Regions from separate parts of the Pseudoalteromonas sp. AS84 genome, predicted to be linked through region 4. Evidence: predicted binding sites of a transcription regulator. Region 4 holds the regulator's gene; each other region holds the start of a gene.
What was found. Region 4 encodes LexA, which represses DNA repair genes until DNA is damaged. Its sites were predicted from a motif close to TACTGTATNNNNATACAGTA; they were not measured.

Region 1 (5,169 bases), on a different contig from region 4:
GGTTTTGGAGAAAACATTCTATTCCCTATAGTTAAAATTCTATTTCATAACACAAAGTTTTTTAATACAGAAAAAGCAAAGCGAGCTCTAGTGCGCTCTTTTCTGGATTTCATTTTGAAAATAGCATTTAAATTTTCGTAGATATATTTATTTTTTCCATTTTTTTGATTTTCTTCGAAATACTTTTTTGTTGGTTGTAGTTGGCAAACCAGTGAAGCTTATATTTTTAACTTCACTAATAAGAAGTTCAAGATTACTCTGCACTCCCCCGATAAAAGATTGGTAACTCATAGACTTTGTAGAAATAGACTCTAATTGTGACTCCCACATTGCTGTCATATCTGGTTGTGATATTTGCTTGGGGAGCGCTGTAATCAGCTTAATACCGACTTCAGTAGCATGTATCTCTTTGCCTTTTTTGGTTAGATACTCTCGATTAAAAAGAAGATCAATTATACCAGCTCTTGTTGCTTCTGTTCCGAGACCATCGGTTTCCCGTAAAGCTTTTTTTATTGCAGCATCAGTAACAAACCTTGAAATACCAGTTAATGCTCCTAACAGTGTTGCATCAGTAAAATATTTAGGTGCTGTTGTATTTTTCTCTATTAAATCACCTTTTAAACATTGGACTAGTTCCCCTACTTTCACGTTTGGGAGATTGATTGAAGAAAATTCAGAAGCTTCTTTATTCTTCGCTGAGGTAGGAAATAGATCCTTCCAGCCATTTATGACAATATCTTTTTGCTTACTAATGAATAACCCTGCTGATATTTCGGTATGTATTTGTTTATCAAGAAACTCGAAAGCAGGATAAAATTGAGCTATATATTGCCGTGCAACTAACTCATAAATGTTTTGCTCATCCGTTGATAAACTTCCTGTTGCTTTATTTCTTGCTGTCGGAATAATTGCGTGATGCGCACCAACTTTACTGTCATTCCAGACCCTGCTTTTAATACTAAGATCTGCATCTTTAATTATATTTGATGATTTACTCGATACAGTGCTAATTGCCTTAATAACACTTTGGACATCATTAAGGTGTTCTGTTGGTAAATATTGACAATCTGAGCGTGGATAGGTAATCAGTTTATGCTTTTCATAAAGCTGCTGGCATACATCAAGTGTTTTTTTTGCGCTCATACCAAACGCTTTCGCAGCTAAAATCTGTAGAGCAGACAAACTAAATAGCAGAGGTGCTTGCTGCTTTTTTTTATCTTCAATAACCTTAACAACTTTTCCTGATTGACCGTTTATACGTTCTATCACATTTATAGCGAGTGGTTTTGATACAACCCTATTTTCGCTATCCATATAAGGCTCACAGGCCGCACTAGGCTTCCATTTACCTTGATACTTGATACCTTGCTCTGTTTCAAGATTGGCTATGACTTCATAAAATGATTTAGAGACAAAATTTTTGATTTCAATATCTCGGTTTACGATTAAACCTAATATAGGAGTTTGAACTCGACCAATTGACAATACACCTTGGTAACCTGACTTTTGACCTTGTAGTGTGCACAGGCGAGTCATGTTGAGACCATATAGCCAATCAGCTCTTGCTCTAGCTAAGGCAGAAACAGCTAGAGGAATATAATCTTTATTAGGCTTTAAATTATTAACCGCTTTTTTTACAGCAGCCTCATTCATATCACTAATTAAACATCGCTGTGCATTAGTGATCTTCGATTTAGAGGCACCACAATAATTAATCACTTCATCAACAAGAATTTGACCTTCACGATCCACATCACCTGCATTAATAATTGTATTTGCTTGTTTAATTAGTTTTTTAATAACCGTGAGTTGTTTTTTTGTTTGAGACTTAGGCTTAAGTTGCCATTGAGTAGGTATGATAGGCAAATCTTGAATAACCCATTTTTTATACTTTTCATCATAAAATTCAGGGGATGCTTGCTCTAATAGGTGACCTATACACCAAGTTACAATATCACCGTTAGTCGCTTCTATATAACCATCTTTCTTTTTTAATGGTTTAGGTAGTGCTTCGGCGAGAGCTCTCGCTAAGCTTGGTTTTTCTGCAATAAATAATCTCATTTCTTATGTTTATTAACTAAACCCTACATTAGATAAGTACTGTTTATATTAACAGTATTCTAGAGATTGTATATTGTCTTATTAATTAAAAAATTTTTAGAGTGCTTTGTTACATTGCCATCAAAATATTGAAGAGTCGAAAGCGGTATTTATTAAACATAGCTAGGTCTTGCAAGCTTAATTATACTTTTCCATAAGTAGCTATAACTGTTTCAACTGCTTGTATTTTCCCTAGTAATTTAGCACTTTTATCACGTGCCAAATAATATTTCTCTGTAAGAGAGTCTCCCATCTCGGGTACGGAGCCTATTAAACGAATATACTCTTCTGACTCACCAATAGCAGCCATCATGTCAGCTTTATGCTTTTGGAGCGCTTCTTCTAATTTTTCAATGGCACTGCTCTTTAACTTTTCCTTATCAAATACGACTATGTCTTTTTTTTGTTCTTCAAGCTCAGGTATAAATACAACGTCATTAAATGAAGCTGTTTTTTTGTATACCATTTTGTGTGAACCTTTCACCCCGATCCTAGTTAAAGCACCAAGTTTAACTAGTTTAATGAGGTGCTTATAAGCATACCTCCGCGCTTCACTGGAGCACAAAACCTTCTCCGAGCGATTTAAATATTCATCTTTTAACTTCATTACGGTGAATTTATTGAAGTCTTTATTCTTTAAGATTTCTGCTAAAAGTACACTCATTTTTATATTTTTCATAAATTTTAACACACCAAATCAACATGCTCCCATATCGGAGCAATTTTAAGGCTTTTCTCTGTGACAATCAAGCTCCGCTAGCAGAGCAGGTAAAGCAATGAATATTGTTGGTGAAAACGTAAAAAAAGTGAGAGAAAGTAAGGGCTGGACTCAAGAGCAATTAGCAGCCAAGTGTAATTTGTTAAAATGGAATATTACCAGAAGCACTCTAGCGAAAATAGAATCTAAAGTAAGAAGAGTTACCGATATTGAGATAAAAACATTATCTGAAGCGCTTGGGGTGAATGTGGAGATATTATTTTCTAATTAGCAATATAATGAAGCGGGCTTTGCACCGAGGGATTGATATAGCGCTCAATAGGTTGACGTCATTTGAAGATCATATATATCTAGCTGTGTTGTTAGCTAGCAGTTTTGAAAAACTCAGTTATTTCACTCGATGTAACATCGAGTGGTAATGTTGATAAACCTATAAAGGAAAGATCTTTAAGTGACTATTTATTTCCCAGTACGCTAGGTTTCTGATTAAGTATAACAAGCCCTTTTTCTACTAAAACAATTGAGCAAGTACCATCCATCATTTGATGAACTTATACGAATATAATTCTCATCCCTCAACTACCACAAATAATGTTGGCATATTTCGTCAATATGAGTAAAGTTGTTAAAGAGTTCCGTATTATCTTTTGAAATTTCAAAGTAAGCAGAAACATTAATTCCAATTTTCGATGGTTTTATATTTTTTGATATTGAAAAGTGCTCTAAGCAAATATGAAATATCTTCATTGTTTCACAATTAAATATATCTATATTATTCAAATCCACCTCCGACCTAGAGTGCCGTTGCTTACCAATAAAATAACATTAACAGCAAGTAATTTATCTGAGAACAAAAATATTTTGTCTAAACAGGCTTAACTTTGTCACCTACATTAGGATCATCGAAAGGCATAGCTTCTTTTTCTGGCTCTTCAACAACCTCACCACTCAGTGATGCTAGAAGTCCTGTTTGGCGACGAATTATGCGACCTCTTGAAACGACACGATTAGATTTGATAGTGGTTATTTTCGGCTGAACATGAGTTGCTGTACCTGTACCTCTGATAACTTCTAAGTTTCCTAAGCTTTCTCCAGTCTCAGGATCTTTCAACTCTTGTGGATCAATAGAATAAACTAAAAAGTGGTCTCCTTTCGTTATGCCATGCTCTGACCCTCGATTGATTATAAGGGTGTATTCGTCATTAACCCTTGCAACTAATGCAGGATAATTAGCTTTTTGTGTATTATCTGCCATTGGAAATATCCTCTAAAATAAAGCTAGGCACAGATGCTTTAACAATCAATTTTTTTAACTCATCCTTAGAGTTAGCCATAATTTGACTTAACTTTTCTCCAAAGTCATAATTATCAGTAATTACTATTTGAACTTTTTTGTCATTTTGAACATTTATTACTTTACCCACACCAACAAGCCTTTCTAAACCATCTTCCAGATAATAAACAGAAATAATGGCATCATGAGACAGTAAAAGTGTTGGCTCAACTAGAAATAAAGCACAAGCGCCTTGATAGGCTTTTGGCGCATCTTTCACATACATAACACGAGGAATTTTTGTATCTGATCCCTGGCATGCAACCCAAGCAGTTCTCAATGCAACAACAACCAAAAAGAAAACAACTATTATAACCGGTAAAATGTATTTCAACTCAATACTAGTCGATTCGGGCACTAAATAAAAAACTAGAAATGCACCAATAAAACTTAGGAAAGTAAGAATCCCCCCCCAACTTTTTACTGTGCTCTCCCAAAGGAGATTACTAAAAGATAACTCTTTCATTTATTTATGAATCTCCTTAATTTTATTTTCAGTCTAGCATTTTGATAAGCTATCGAGTTTCTTTATACATTAACTTTCCAAGTAAAAAGGCAATGTGATATGTCGAACTTTATCGGTGAGCATTATCCATTTTTTAAACAAGGCCTTACTAATATTAAATAATATGACTCTGAATTAAGTAAATAATTACATGGTCCTTACTCCCTACAGAGCATTTCTAAATACTTCAGTACCTTTTCTGTATCCAGCTCTTTTGGGGGGTTCTGAAGATACTCGTAGTAAAGTGATTTCAATTCATTAATAGCTCTGTTTTTGCGGTGCTTTTTAGCTTTGTTGCCACTTATATCGGCAGGTCTAAAAGTCAAATCTAAAAAGAAGTTCCGCACAGCAACTCTTATTCCATTATCGATAGAAAAATTACAGTCAAATTTATTATGGGCTAATTTTTTATAGTCGCCACAAGAGAGCATTAATTCTCTTATGAGATCTTGGTTTTCTGGGTTTTTGCTAACCTCAACATAATTTATCCACCCCCCTTCTTCAGGGCATAAG
Region 2 (5,169 bases), on a different contig from region 4:
TTTTATGTATTAAAGATTCACCATAAATCATTTTATTAGTAACTAATAAGTAGAATTTTAATTTATTAACATTTGCATAACAAAATGTAGTGATATAGGGTGTGTTTAATAAAAAAAACGAAACAGTTGTACCATGCCGATAAATTACTCTGACCATCAATTAAAATTAAGCCTAAAGAACTCTAAGGTACTTGTCGTTGACGATCAGCTATTGAGTCTCATAGTATTGAAAAAAATATTATCAGAGCATTTTAGTGTAACAACAACGAGCTGTGGTGAGGATGCGATTGAAATTTGTAAGCATAATCCGCCAGATATAATACTACTCGATATTAATATGGAAGGAATGAGTGGTATTGAAACATGTCTTAAATTAAAAAACATATCTGAAACACAAGATATTCCTGTTATTTTTGTTACCTCATCTGAAAATCAAGAAGAAGAGTGCTGGGAGGCCGGGGCTGTAGATTTTATAAAGAAACCAACTAACTCGGAAACTTTATATAGAAGGGTGCGCGCCCATATTACGATGAAACTGCAACATGACTTACTCAATCAAAAAGTATTTCTAGATGATTTAACAAAGGTATTCAATCGTCGTTATTTTGATGCGCATTTTTCTAAAATGGAACGAAGCGCTTTGCGAGAAAAAGTCGACTATGCGCTCTTACTCATCGATATAGATTACTTTAAGCAATACAACGATCTTTATGGTCATGTGCAAGGTGATACGGTTTTAAACCTTGTTGCACAAACTATTACTAATAGTTTACAAAGACCAACCGATTTTGTTGCGCGTTACGGCGGCGAAGAGTTTGTAGTTGTCCTACCGCATACAAGCATTGAAGGTGCAATTTGTGTTGCTGATAAAATTAAACAAAATGTGGTCGATTTAGGAATATTACACAGATATTCAGAATATGACTTTGTGACTATTAGTATTGGCGGTGCAACCCTACAACCATATGTAAATAACAAAAACACGTTGCAGATCGCAGATGAAAAAATGTATGAGTCCAAAATGCAAGGTCGTAATCAAGTGTGTTTTTAAGTTTAGCTAGCTAATAAATCACTCTGCCACTTAAAAACACCTTGTAGGTAATAAATATTAAATAAGATTATTTATTACACGCTATGACATTTTTTGTACTTTTTATTGCTACCACATGGGCAGTCATCATTTCTGCCCACTTTAATATCTTCAACTGGGTATATTGTGCCATCTAAATAACGCCATTGAGTATTTTCTTTAATAAACTGCGACTTTTCGTGAAGCTCACAAAATAAGTTTTGATAAAAATACTGGGCTTTAAATTCTACATTGCCAGTATTGTCATCATGGCTTGACCCAATTACATCAAGATTTATAAATCGACAGCTGTTAGCAAAATCATTGATTTCTTTAACCGGATTCTCAGCTTGTTTTTCTTTTGCGTAGGTTTGATAAACATATTTTGCATTTTTAATAACATAAGCGCTGAATCGTGAGCGCATAAGTTGTTCAGGAGTGTCAGCTTGTTTAACAGATAAGTGAAGCGGCTCGCAGCAATCGGCATAATTGTGCCCACTGCTGCAAAAACATAATGTGGTATCGAGTGAGGTCATAATAATAATACAAAGTTTAAAACATTAGTTTAACAAGCTTATTGGGCGAGTGATATCTCTGTTGTTTGAGACTTTTTAGTAAAACAGTATAGTTTTGTATTCGTTTTACTTAAATCGAACGATAAATTAGTCAGTAGTTGGTTATTAACTATATCGGTCCAAGTAATTACCGCTGCAAAGTTTCCGTTATGTAATGCAGAGTTTAATACATACTCTAGATTTACTAAGTGCTTTTGTCTAATAACAAGTAATTTACTTGTATCAATAGAGCATGAGTCAAGTAAAGCTTTACTCGGTACATGATCTGGAGCAATTAATAACGTCCATGCATTAGAGCTATTGTATTGGTGTAATACTTTTAAAAGCTCAAAGGTCGCTGAAATCTCATCTTCAATTTGAATCAAATTCACGCAATCGCTTTGCTCATCTTGTTGGTAACTTTTAACTGTTCTTACGGTAATAGGCTGTAACATAATTTCACTCACTGGGTTTTTATACAGTATCCATATACAGTAGTTTATACAGTGCTTTCGTGCAAGCATTTTATGCTATTTATTTGTACAGTCATTCAGCTTTTGATCATTTTTTTTGTTTTTTAATTTATAATTCTTTATTAATCAGTTTGTTATGGAGTTGTTTTTGAAAAGAGATTCTAAAAATAAATTTTTGAGTCGTGTCTTCATTACTGGCTTTTGTACTGTATAAGACTATTACTACAACCATATACAGTACTTTCAAACACTGTATACAGTACTTTTTCCATAGTTAGCCTATGTGTTTTCACTCGTGCGAGGGATCAAATGAGAAAACTGAAGTTGGTGGATTTGTTCGTACAAACTTGCTGCGTAACATTGAGCATCTTTAAATCGCTTAGTTTCGATATGTTTGCGTATATCTGTAACTGCTGCAGTGGCAGGTGCGTACCCTTGGCTACTTGCTAGGCTTAACCAAGCTACAGCATGAAATACACTTTGTGGTACGCCTTCACCTTTCACAAAAAATAAACCTAAATAAAACTGTGCTCTATGGTTTCCTGCCATTGCAGCAAGGCGCATCCATTTTGCAGCCAATGGAGCTTGATTATTTTTTAAATAATATAGGGCTTTATTTAACGTACTTTGTTCATCTTTTTTATTATCTACGGGCACAGAGGTATTTTCGGGTTGAGTAACAAAACCTAAAATATTATCTAGCTGTTGCTCTAAGTCTTGCTCACAAGGTGTTGTTTTAAGCATATTGGTTCATTTATTATTTTAACTACTTTAACAGTTTAGTATATAGCAAGGTAAAATGTCCTGTAAAAGATAATTTTTATGTTAAAATCTCGCCACTTTTTACTATCACAAGTTTATTATGTTCGAAGCCTTATTTAAACTGAGCGAAAATAATTCAACAGTTAAACGCGAATGCGTTGCTGGCCTAACTACCTTTATAACTATGGTATACATTGTATTTGTAAACCCGGCTATGCTCGCAGAGGCAGGGATGGATCAAGGGGCTGCATTTGTAGCGACATGTATAGCAGCTGCGATAGGCTGTTTCATAATGGGTTTATGGGCTAATTATCCATTAGCATTAGCGCCGGGTATGGGGCTAAATGCCTTTTTTACTTATGGTGTCGTATTAGGGATGGGCTATACCTGGCAAGCCGCGTTAGGGGCTGTATTTATGTCGGGTTGTATATTTTTGTTTTTAAGCTTATTTAAAGTCAGAGAGTGGATTATTAATGCCATACCTCTGGTGCTCAAGCGAGCAATCGCAACGGGAATAGGTGCTTTTTTAGCATTAATTGCCCTTAAAAATGCAGGCATTATTGTCTCAAGCCCGGCAACATTAGTGCAGTTGGGCGACATTACTTCTCCAGGACCGTTATTGGCTATATTAAGCTTTTTTGTAATTGCAGCACTTTTATACCGCGACTTTAAAAGTGGCGTGCTTATTAGTATTTTATTAGTGACTGGCATTGCTCTAAGTTTTGGGCTTGTTGAATATCACGGCGTTATGGCTATGCCACCATCAATAATGCCTACTTTTATGCAGCTAGATTTTGCAGCCGCTTTTGATATATCAATGATGAGTGTTATTTTTGCTTTCTTGTTTGTCGATCTTTTTGATACTTCGGGTACGTTAGTTGCTGTAACTCAAAAAGCAGGTTTAGCTGATGAAAAAGGTAACATGCCTCGTTTAGGGCGCGCACTAAGTGCTGACAGCTCAGCAACAATTGCAGGTGCGATGCTAGGCACGTCTACGACTACATCGTACATAGAATCGGTTGCTGGTGTATCTGTTGGCGGACGTACTGGCTTAACGGCTGTAGTTGTAGGTATTTGCTTTTTACTAATGATGTTTTTTGCACCGCTTGCACAAATGGTACCGGCATATGCAACGGCGGGCGCCATTTTATATGTCGCTGTGCTGATGCTGCAAAACTTAAAGTTTGTAAACTGGGATGATATGACCGATGCAATTCCTGTTACTGTGGTATTACTAATGACACCACTAACGTTTTCGATTGCGCATGGTATTGCACTTGGTTTTATATCTTATGCAGCGGTTAAAGTATTGTGCGGTAAGCAAGATCAAGTCAGTATTAGTGTTTGGATATTAACAGCCTTGTTTGTTTTCAAGTTTGCATTTTTGTCTTAATAGCTAACAAAAAATACAAAAAAAACCTGCATAAATTTTAATTTATGCAGGCTTTTTTAATGCTTATTTTTTAGTATATTAACGCTACCATTTCTTTTTAGGAGCAAACAGTATGTCTAAGTCGTCTTGCTCTTCTTCTGTTTTCTTTTTAAGTGCGCTTGCATTAGAGGCTCTTAGTTCAACACTAATCGCTTCTAAGTAACCTTCAACTTCTTGGCGTTTTGTTGTTACATATTCATCAGAGTAGGTAACTGCACTTAGTGTTGCCTGTGCTTTTTCAAAATACTGTCTTGCAGAACCAACCATGCTTGCTGAGCGGGCAGACAAGCCTCGTTTTATTTGGCTTTCAATATTAATACGCAGTTGTAGTTTTTCGAGACGCTTATCTTCTAAAACAAAAACTTGGCTGTCAATACGACCTTTACTGTGTTCAGAACGTAAAATTGAGCGTAATTTTTTAATGCCTTGAATTAGGCCTACAAGCTGTTTGTCATTGCTGGGTAATGTTAATGCTTCACTGCTGTTATCTTGAACTGGATTAGATAAGTGCGTTTTCGCTTCACTTAAGCGGCCTTTAAGTGCTTTAGATGTTTGCGAGTTAGTAACCATTGTATTTAAAGCTTCGTAAATACGGCGTTGTAACGTACGAATTAAATTTTCAGAAAGGGGAATATTAGCACTATTCATTAGCGCTTCTTCTGTTTCTTCTATTATAGCTTTTTGTTTTGTAAGCTCTTTACGGCGTTCAGCCTCTTGTTTTTCTTTGTGTTGCTGTACAGCACTTACCCAAAGTGCAATCACAATCAATGCAACTATAAGCACTATTATAATAGAAACGATCATGGCGTAATTCTCGGATGTATAACCTAATTTTTTAATCTTACATTAAATATACGTTAACAGGGTAGCTTTACGCTG
Region 3 (5,169 bases), on a different contig from region 4:
TGCTTGAAAAAGTAGGTTTGAGCCATCGAATTGATCATTACCCGTCGCAACTTTCTGGCGGTGAGCAACAGCGTGTTGCTATTGCGCGAGCATTTATTGGTACACCTAAAATACTGTTTGCTGATGAGCCTTCGGCTAACTTAGATAGTAAAAATGGTAAAATGATTGAGTCGTTATTATTTGATTTAAATACTCAGCACGGTACTACGCTTATTTTGGTTACTCACGATGAAGGGCTTGCACAAAAATGTGAGCACATTATTCAAATAGAAGCGGGTTTACTGGTAAAAAGCCAAGTAGAGGACGTTGCTGATGTGGGTTAAGTTAGCGCTTAAGTTATTTTCGCGAGAATTTCGTCGTGGTGAGCTAACTGTTATAAGTGCGGCTATCGCGCTTGCAGTTTTAACCGTGCTTACACTGTCTATGGTTACTGAGCGAATAGGGCAAAGTATTGCGCAAAAAAGCAGTGCTTTTATTGCAGCAGACCGTGTACTTGCAAGCGATCATGTTCTCGACACCGCTTTTATTACTCAAGCACAGAGCCAAAATTTAAAAACGGCGCAGATGGTGTACTTCGACACTATGTTGTTTGCTAATGATGAAATGCAGTTTAGCTCAGTAAAAGCGGCATCTAATGCGTACCCGCTAAAAGGGCAGTTAAAAGTTAAAGATACCCTTACAGGTGAAACTAAGGTTGCTAATAGCGGACCAACGCCTGGTAATGTGTGGCTAAGTGAATCTGTATTTTACAGTTTAAATATTGATATAGGCGCGCAAGTAGAGCTTGGCGCTGCATTATTTAATGTTTCAAAAGTTATTGTAGAAGAGCCCGATGCGCCATTTAATGTGTTTTCAAGCAGCCGTCGTGTGCTTATTAATATTGACGATGTAGCAAAAACCGAAGTTGTGCAGCCGGGTAGTCGTGTTTATTACCGCCAACTTTATGCCGGTAGTGAGGCCGATATAAATAGCTTTTATGAGTGGCTTAAACCACAAATGAAAGAAAACCAACAATGGTACGGCGTTAAAGACCGCCAATCACCTATTTCAAATAGTTTAAACCGCGCAGAGAGCTTTTTATTACTAGCCGGTCTATTAGGTATTATTTTAGCCGCAGTGGCTATAGCTGTTTCAGCAAAACGTTATTGTGAACGCCAATACGACCCAGTAGCGATGATGAAAACGTTAGGCGGTAGTCGTTCGATGATCCGAAAAATATACATGCTTCATTTATTGCTTGTGTGTGCAATGGCGGTAAGTATTGGATTGTTAATTGGTTACGGCTTGCAAGAAATAGCAACAAGTTACTTATCAAAAAGTATGGGCACAGAGCTACCTTTAGGTGGTTTTAAACCTTGGCTGGTGGCTATTAGCACTGGCGTAATTTGTGCCGTTATGTTTTCTATTAAGCCGTTGTTTGATTTATTTGATATTCCACCACTTAGAGTACTGCGCCGTAACTTAGGTGACAAATTGGCAGTGAGCCGTGTGCATTTAGGTATGAGTGCGCTAACCGTGTTTTTATTAATGTGGTTATTTAGTAACAACATAAAAATAACGCTTATTTTGTTTATCTCAACACTCGCGCTAATTGGTGTGCTGTTTTTAGTATCTAAATTAATATTTGGTGGTGGTCGAAAACTAGGGTTAAAGCCAGGTAACAGTTGGTCGCTTGCAATTGCGTCTATTCAAAAGCGTGCAAATGTGAACGCGGTACAGTTAATTAGTTTTTCGTTAGCGATTAAATTACTGCTGTTTTTAGTGGTACTTAAAAACGACATGATATCTGATTGGCAATCGCAGTTACCAAGCGACGCACCTAATGCGTTTTTAGTGAATATTACGCAAAATGAACTTGAGCCAATTAATGAATATTTAGCTCAAAAAGATATTCAGGTATCAGAGTTTTATCCAACTATTCGTGGGCGCGTAAATGCGGTAAACGGCGAGTTGGTAGCACGTTCTGTATCGCTGCAAGACAATGAGAAAAAAGACGAAGAAGCCCGTGCAGGTATTGGCCGTGAGCTAAACCTTACATGGCTTAAAGATGTGCCTGACCAAAATGAAGTAACACAAGGCACGTGGTTTGGTGAAAATGCGATGGCTGAAGCCTCAGTAGAGGAGTCGATGCTTGAGCGTTTAGATGTTGAGATAGGCGATACGCTTACATTCTTAATTGGTTCGCAGTCGTTTGACGCTAAAATCACCAGTGTGCGCAAAGTTAATTGGGCCACGCTTAAACCTAACTTTTTTATTATTTTAAGCCCAGATGTACTTGCAGATTTTCCTGCAACGTATATTTCGTCGGTTCGTATAAACCCAGAGCAAAAGCGTGATTTTAGCCAGTTATTGCGTACTTACCCTACTATTACAGCAATTGACATTGATAACTTTGTTAAGCAAATACAAACAACTATTTCGCAAGTATCACTCGCCATCGGCTTTGTACTTGCAATTGTTGTGTTGTGTGGCGCACTTGTACTTATATCGCAAGTGCAAGCTAGTTTAGGTGAGCGTATGCAAGAAATTGTAATACTCAGAACGCTAGGGGCTAAAAGCCGATTAATCAAAAACGCGACCCTTTATGAGTTTTTATTACTAGGCGGTTTAGCTGGTTTAGTTGCTGCATTTTTTAGTGATATAGCGCTTTTAATTGTGCAACAACAAATGTTTGATTTAGCCGGTAAGCTACACCCGCACATATGGATTATTGGGCCGGTAGCTGGCGGTGTATTTGTAGCGGGTTTAGGTTATTTAATGATTGCCCGAACACTAAAACAAAACACCCAAGGGTTAGTGCGCGCCCTAGGGTAAGCTTAAACTAACTTAACACGTATTGGATTAAGTATTAAATGCCCACCTAACACGTGGGCATTTTTGTTTTCTTTGTACTGGTAATTTATACAGTGCTCTGGCATTATTAGCGTAATTTAAAAATAACAATAATGAGAATGCAGTTTGGCCATTATTTTAGGGATTGATCCTGGTTCACGTTTGACCGGGTATGGCGTTGTTGCCCACCAAGGTTCTAAATTTACATACTTAGGCAGTGGCTGTATTAAGTTAGCCGATCATCCTTTTCCGGTTAGACTTAAAATGATCTACCAAGGCATTACACAACTTATTGAGCAATTTTCGCCAGAAACCTTTGCCATTGAAAAAGTATTTATGGCGCATAACCCCGATTCAGCTCTAAAACTAGGCCAAGCTAGAGGCGCTGCGATTGTAGGTGCAGCAATGGCCGACTTACCCGTATTTGAATACTCAGCTAGACAAATTAAGCAAGCAGTAGTAGGTAACGGCGGCGCTGATAAAACACAAGTGCAACACATGGTAAAAAATATTTTAAAGTTGCCTGGCACGCCACAAGCCGATGCAGCTGATGCACTCGCTATTGCGATTTGCCACGCTCACTCAGAACAAAATTTAATTAAACTAGCGGGTAGCGCAAGCAAAACCGTTAGAGGACGTCTAAGGAAATAACTATGATAGGCCGCTTAAATGGTATTTTAGTCGAAAAACAGCCACCAGAGATATTACTCGAAGTAAGTGGTGTCGGTTACGAAGTACAAATGCCAATGACCTGTTTTTACGATTTACCAAAGATTGGTGAAAACGCGATTGTTTACACTCACTTTGTAGTGCGTGAAGATGCTCAACTGTTATTTGGTTTTAATAATAAAGTTGAACGTGCCTTGTTTAGAGAGCTATTAAAAGCAAATGGCGTAGGGCCAAAACTTGGCTTAGCTATTTTATCGGGCATGTCGGCAAAGCAATTTGTAAGTTGTGTAAATAACGAAGACTCAACGTCGCTAGTTAAATTACCGGGTGTCGGTAAAAAAACAGCCGAGCGTTTGGTACTCGAAATGAAAGACAGACTAAAAGATTGGGGTAATGATTTATTTACGCCATTTAGCGACAGCGCAGTAATAGAGCCAATGAGCGATGCGACAATAGCTAATAACGCAGCCGATGATGCCGTATCAGCACTGCTTGCATTAGGTTATAAATTGCCACAAGCTCAAAAAGCAGTAAAATCGATAAGCAAACCCGATATGTCCACTGAGGTTCTTATTAGAGAATCTTTAAAATCTATGTTGTGAGTAACCCATGATTGAAGCGGATCGCTTAATTGACGCGACTGAAAAAACAAATGAAGACTCTATAGATCGTGCTATAAGGCCAAAACTTTTAGCTGACTACAGGGGCCAGCCTCATGTTAAGCAGCAAATGGAAATTTTTATTGAAGCTGCTCGTACCCGTGGTGAAGCGCTCGATCATTTATTAATATTTGGCCCACCAGGGCTTGGTAAAACCACGCTTGCAAATATTGTCGCCAACGAATTACACGTAAGTATTAAAACAACATCAGGCCCTGTACTTGAAAAAGCAGGCGATTTAGCTGCGCTGCTCACAAATTTAGAGGAAGGCGATGTACTGTTTATTGATGAAATACACAGACTCAGCCCGCAAGTTGAAGAAATACTCTACCCCGCAATGGAAGACTACCAGCTTGATATAATGATTGGTGAAGGCCCAGCTGCGCGTTCTATTAAATTAGACCTACCTGCATTTACACTTATTGGAGCAACCACCCGAGCAGGCTCGCTTACATCGCCACTACGAGACCGTTTTGGTATTGTGCAGCGATTAGAGTTTTATTCTGTAGAAGATTTGTCGCACATAGTAGGGCGCTCTGCACATTATCTAGGTTTAGAAATGTGTGACGATGGCGCAACCGAAATTGCACAGCGTTCGCGCGGTACACCACGTATAGCTAACCGCTTATTGCGCCGTGTACGTGATTACACACAGGTAAAATCTGACGGTACAGTAAACGCCGAAGTAGCTAAGCAAGCGCTTGACATGATTGACGTAGATAAAAGTGGTTTTGACTATATGGATCGCAAATATTTACTCGCCATAATTGAAAAATTTATGGGCGGCCCTGTCGGGCTCGACAATGTAGCGGCTGCTATTGGTGAAGAGCGTGAAACAATTGAAGATGTGATAGAACCATTTTTGATCCAGCAAGGATTTATTCAGCGCACTCCACGCGGGCGAATAGTCTCTGATAGCGCATACCATCATTTCGGTTTACTTCCTAAAAAAGACTAGCCTATACACATTACTTGCTGTGGTTTATTGCACAGCAGGTAACTGACTTGT
Region 4 (5,169 bases):
CTGCAAGCACAGGCATTACCGCTATTAATAAAAAGGCAGTAATTAACCACGTCCATACAAATAAGGGCAACTTCATCCATGTCATGCCGGGGGCACGTAAGTTCACTATGGTTACAATCACATTGATTGCGCCCATTATTGAGCTAATTCCCATAATATGTACGGCAAATACAAACAATGCAGTATTATCATTACTGTATGTTGTGGACAGTGGTGCATAAAAAGTCCAACCAAATGCAGGACCCCCACCAGGCATAAATAACGATGCCAATAGGATTAAAAATGCAAACGGTAAAATCCAAAAGCTCCAGTTATTCATTCTTGGCAATGCCATATCTGGCGCGCCAATCATTAGCGGTATCATCCAATTAGCAAGGCCTGTAAAGGCCGGCATAACCGCACCAAACACCATAATTAAACCATGCACTGTGGTCATTTGATTAAAAAAGTGAGGGTCGACCAACTGTAAACCAGGTTGAAATAATTCAGCTCTGATCACCATGGCCATTCCACCACCAATTAAGAACATGGTCAGCGAAAAAATTAAATATAAACTACCTATATCTTTATGATTAGTTGTGTAAAGCCAGCGTTTAAAACCTTTAGCTGGGTGATGAGCATGATGAGCTTCATTGGCGTTAGGTTGTTCTACTATGCTACTCATTAGTTCGCCTCCACTTTGGCATCAAGTGCTGCCTGTATTTGACTCGGTTGAATAACATCACCCGTATCATTACCCCACGCATTACGTTTATAAGTAATAACCGCTGCTAATTGCTTTATAGATAACTGCTTGGCAAATGCTTGCATTGCCGTACCAGGTCGTCCATGGATAACTACATCAATGTGATCTTTTATATCGCCAAGCACTATCGGGCTGCCTTTAAGTGCAGGAAATACACCCGGTAATCCCATGCCTGTAGGCTGATGACATGCAGCGCAATTGGCCATATATACTTGTTCGCCTAAAGTCATTAATTCTTCTTTTGGGAGGGTTTTATCAAGTAATGCGGCATCTGCTAATGCTGCTTTTTGTTTAGCCTGCTTTGCATCTGCAAGCCATGTTTTAAAATCAGCCTCAGATTTAGCAACCACCACAACGGGCATAAAGCCATGATCTTTACCACACAACTCAGCACATTGGCCTCGGTAAGTACCTTCTTCGTTTATGTTCGTCCATGTTTCGTTTATAAAGCCGGGATTCGCATCTTTTTTAACTGCAAAATCAGGTACCCACCAAGAGTGGATAACATCGTCAGAAGTCATTAAAAATCGTACTTTTTGATTTATTGGCAGTACGAGAGGTTTATCAACCTCAAGTAAGTAGTTAGGATTTTTATCTGCAAGATTAGCGATTTCATCTTGCGGGGTAGATAAAATAGAGTAGAACTCTACATCTTCGCCCATATATTCATAATGCCATTTCCATTGTGAACCTGTAATTTTAATAGTGAGATCAGCTTTGCTGGCATCTTCCATTGCAATTAGGGTTTTAGTAGCTGGTACTGCCATAGCAATTAAAATAACAAACGGAATTGCAGTCCAAAGTATTTCTACTTTAGTGCTTTCGTGAAATTGGGCAGGTACAGCCCCTTTAGATTTACGGTGATGAATAAGTGCCCAGAACATAATTGCGAACACTATCACCCCAATCACACAACATATTATAAATATGGTCATGTGCAGCTGATATACATTATTGCTTATATCGGTTACGCCTTTGCGCATATTGTATTGGCTGTTAGCCAAAACTGGGTGCGAAAAAACACATAATATAAGCCACAAGGTAGAGGTCAGTTTACCCATGTGGTGGCTCCTTTGATGCTATTGCGAATGCAAAGCGAAGAGGCATACGGCTTAAACGCCAATTCGTTATTTTTATTTTTTTAGCCAATCTCATTTAATATTGATTGGTTTTGCTGCGCCAACAACGTGTTTGTGTATATTGTGTGTTCTCAAAACTAAAAAGCTGTGAGTTATTATTAGCTCAGCACATTAATAATTAGCTAAAAAATGAACAACAAGCAAGTTTTAGTATAAAAAACAATCAGGTTGTAATTGGGTAATTAACAAAAAATCAGCAACTAGCTAGGCAACAGGAAGTTCAAAAGATGAGAAAAACAAAGGGGTTTAACGCATTCGGAGGGGAAATTATAAGTGCAAAAAAGTTTACAGGTTGAATAGTCAGTGGGCTGTTTGCACCCTATTTTAGTACAAATTTTAAAACAAAAATGCGTACTAATTAGTACGCATTTATAAAACTGCTTGTTTAAAAGCTATTTTTAAAGTCACATCCAATCAGCGTTTCTTATAACGCCAACGGCTAAGCCTTCAATATTAAAAGACTCATTCTCAAGATCTACTTCAATAGATTCAAAATCGTCGTTTTCAGCATGAAGTAATACTTTACGACCTGCTTTCTCAAGACGTTTTACAGTTACGTCTTCGTCTAAGCGTGCAACAACAACTTGTCCGTTTTCAGCGGTTTGAGTACGATGTACTGCAAGTAAATCACCATCCATAATACCAATATCTTTCATGCTCATACCGTTAACGCGTAGTAAAAAATCTGCAGCCGGTTTAAACATTAATGGATCGATTTTGCAGTGACTTTCAACGTGCTCTTGCGCCAAAATAGGTGAACCAGCAGCAACACGCCCTATAAGCGGTAAACCTAATTGTTCTGGCTCTTCTTCTTCAATTAACTGAATACCACGGCTTGCACCTGGCTTCATTTTAATTGCGCCTTTTTTAGCAAGTGCTTTTAAATGCTCTTCAGCAGCATTGGCACTTTTAAAACCTAATGTTTGCGCTATTTCAGCACGTGTAGGAGGCATACCAGTGTCTTTAATAAAAACTTTAATTAGTTCGAGTATTTGAGCTTGGCGGTTCGTTAATGGTCGCATACAACTGGTTTTCCATACAGTACATTTAACTGTGAGTATATACAGTTAAATAAAAATCGCAAATTTAAATTAAGCCTTAAAATAGCCAAAGTAATTTCACTTGTGTACATTTTAGGGATATAACTAAAACTAAGTTTATAAATGATAAAAAAAGCAAAGGAGTCATTATGAGTATTTGGTATCAACCTATTACTTTAGAGTTTTGCAAACAGCTTGATGAAGGTATAAATGGTCAAGGTACGCTGATGAAAACTATGGGGATAGAAATCACAGAGATTGGCGATGATTACTTGGTTGCCACAATGCCGGCAATTCCTGAGCATCATAACCCAATGGGGATGGTTCACGGCGGTGCTAACGTTGCACTTGCCGAAACAGTTGCCAGCTATGCAGCTAACTTTGTTGTCGATTTTACAAAATTTTACTGCGTGGGACAGGAAATTAGCGCAAGTCATTTAAAAGCGTCTCGCAACGGCACTTTAACAGCCACGGCAAGAGCATTTCATATCGGTAAGCGTAGTTCAGTATGGGAAATAAAAATTACAAATAGCCGCAATGAGCTTTGCTGCGTATCTAAAATGACCGCAGCAGTCGTAGAGCGAAGATAGTTACTTTTCGATTGGGTAAATTGTAATTTCCATACCCGCACCAATCGCAGATATACGTAGTAATGTATCTGCATCTAAGGCTTGATTAAAGCACTTAGGGGAAGTGCCTGATTCAAAACCAATATCAAACGTTCTACGTGAACAGCTTAACCATTGCTTTAGCGCGTTACGCGAACACGATTCAATAAGCTCACATATATGGTTTATTGCTTTGTCAGGCGTGTTTACTACACCTGTTGCTTCAATACGCGCTAATTGACGGTATTCGTCTTTGTCATAATGTAAAATCGTAGCGACTTTTTTCAAGTCCGCCACTAGCAAACTAATATCTTGCTTTGATTCAAGCTCAAGATCTACATTTAAAAATTGAATTTCCGACATCGTTTCGTATTTATCCTCTAATAATTTCATTGCAAACTTTAACGCAGTTTTACCGTTATACCAAATCAACTATGCTCTATTAACCACTTTATATGGATATTTCGCAGCTTTTAAGTATTTATTAGCATTTAAAGCTAGCTGGATATCAAACATTCAGCTCAATTGTACAAATAAATCATGTTAGCAATTTAAGTGTAATCTTTTTTATTTTTAAATGATTACAGTAAGCTATAGTTTAAACTGCGACAAAATGTCGCAGTAACTTATCTCATTAATGTAATAAACTAGCCTCTAAAAATAATAAGACTAAAACATGAATAAAAAAATATTTAAACATGCTCGCAAGTTACATAAATGGTTAGGTTATTTATTAGCATTACAAATTTTAGCTTGGCTATTAGGTGGTTTAGTAATGAGCGCTATCCCTCTTGATAAAGTTCATGGGGAGCATCTTGCAACACGCACTCTTAATAACCCATTTACGCAGGCTGATTATGTGGCCTCCCTTGACGATATTGCATCTCAGGTGGCTAATCCAACACAAATAATTTTTGAGAACTTCTTAACCACACCTATAATTACAGTTATAAATAAAGATGAACAACAAAGCTTTAACGCTATAACAGGCCGGCCTTTTGAGCCGCCAACTAAAATACAAATTACCGCAAATGCTAAAGCACACTTACTTATTGATGCTCAAGTGACAAGCGCTGTATTGCTAAAGCAAGGTATGCGAGAAGTTGGATATAAAACCAATGTTTGGCAAGTACAATTTGACGACACATTTAACACCACACTGTACTTGTCAGAAAATAACGGCAAAGTTGTTACCATTCGCAGCACACTCTGGCGAATTTTCGACTTTTTTTGGATGTTACATATTATGGATTACGATGAGCGAGAGGATTTTAATAATCCGCTGCTTATTAGTTTTGCAGCAACCAGCGTACTTTTTTGTTTAAGTGGAATATTACTACTTATACAAAATATACGACTAAAACGATTTATCCGAATTAAAAGTAAGAATAAATCAAAGTAGTCATATTGGTTTTTGAGAACTAGCTCACTCTCACCATAGAGTAAGTAAGCCCTAGGAAGTACCCAAGGGCAGATTTTATTCCAAGTGTTTAAATCGACTCAAATGTCGCTTTAACATTTCGTTTTCGAAAATCAACTCATCACGCTCATCCAGTAATTGTAAAACTAAGGCTATTGCCGACCAATCTAACGAAAAGTCATGTTGAATACGGGCCGCTTTTTTAACTAAAGTCACT

Region 1: a site for LexA is predicted at 2,099-2,118, ahead of WNY79_RS10875 (DNA topoisomerase III). Genes of this name have one in related genera too.
Region 2: a site for LexA is predicted at 2,101-2,120, ahead of WNY79_RS02415 (SulA-like leucine-rich domain-containing protein). Genes of this name have one in related genera too.
Region 3: a site for LexA is predicted at 2,890-2,909, ahead of ruvC (crossover junction endodeoxyribonuclease RuvC). Genes of this name have one in related genera too.

The regions. Positions count from the first base shown of each region.
Region 1 covers NZ_JBBMQY010000008.1:193,220-198,388, reverse strand. Annotated here, with positions in the region: gene WNY79_RS10880 (hypothetical protein) at 1-17, opposite strand, end outside; gene WNY79_RS10875 (DNA topoisomerase III) at 148-2,061, opposite strand; gene WNY79_RS10870 (hypothetical protein) at 2,243-2,779, opposite strand; gene WNY79_RS10865 (helix-turn-helix transcriptional regulator) at 2,877-3,089, shown strand; gene WNY79_RS10860 (hypothetical protein) at 3,684-4,073, opposite strand; gene WNY79_RS10855 (hypothetical protein) at 4,063-4,617, opposite strand; gene WNY79_RS10850 (hypothetical protein) at 4,815-5,169, opposite strand, start outside.
Region 2 covers NZ_JBBMQY010000002.1:1,258-6,426, forward strand. Annotated here, with positions in the region: gene WNY79_RS02405 (diguanylate cyclase) at 134-1,051, shown strand; gene WNY79_RS02410 (YchJ family protein) at 1,126-1,605, opposite strand; gene WNY79_RS02415 (SulA-like leucine-rich domain-containing protein) at 1,644-2,078, opposite strand; gene WNY79_RS02420 (sel1 repeat family protein) at 2,376-2,840, opposite strand; gene WNY79_RS02425 (NCS2 family permease) at 2,959-4,251, shown strand; gene WNY79_RS02430 (hypothetical protein) at 4,336-5,094, opposite strand.
Region 3 covers NZ_JBBMQY010000022.1:53,878-59,046, forward strand. Annotated here, with positions in the region: gene WNY79_RS17755 (ABC transporter ATP-binding protein) at 1-323, shown strand, start outside; gene WNY79_RS17760 (FtsX-like permease family protein) at 313-2,814, shown strand; gene ruvC (crossover junction endodeoxyribonuclease RuvC) at 2,959-3,483, shown strand; gene ruvA (Holliday junction branch migration protein RuvA) at 3,486-4,103, shown strand; gene ruvB (Holliday junction branch migration DNA helicase RuvB) at 4,111-5,118, shown strand.
Region 4 covers NZ_JBBMQY010000018.1:12,207-17,375, reverse strand. Annotated here, with positions in the region: gene ctaD (cytochrome c oxidase subunit I) at 1-664, opposite strand, end outside; gene coxB (cytochrome c oxidase subunit II) at 664-1,806, opposite strand; gene lexA (transcriptional repressor LexA) at 2,289-2,906, opposite strand; gene WNY79_RS16030 (PaaI family thioesterase) at 3,074-3,514, shown strand; gene WNY79_RS16025 (hypothetical protein) at 3,515-3,895, opposite strand; gene WNY79_RS16020 (hypothetical protein) at 4,209-4,934, shown strand; gene WNY79_RS16015 (chaperone modulator CbpM) at 5,010-5,169, opposite strand, start outside.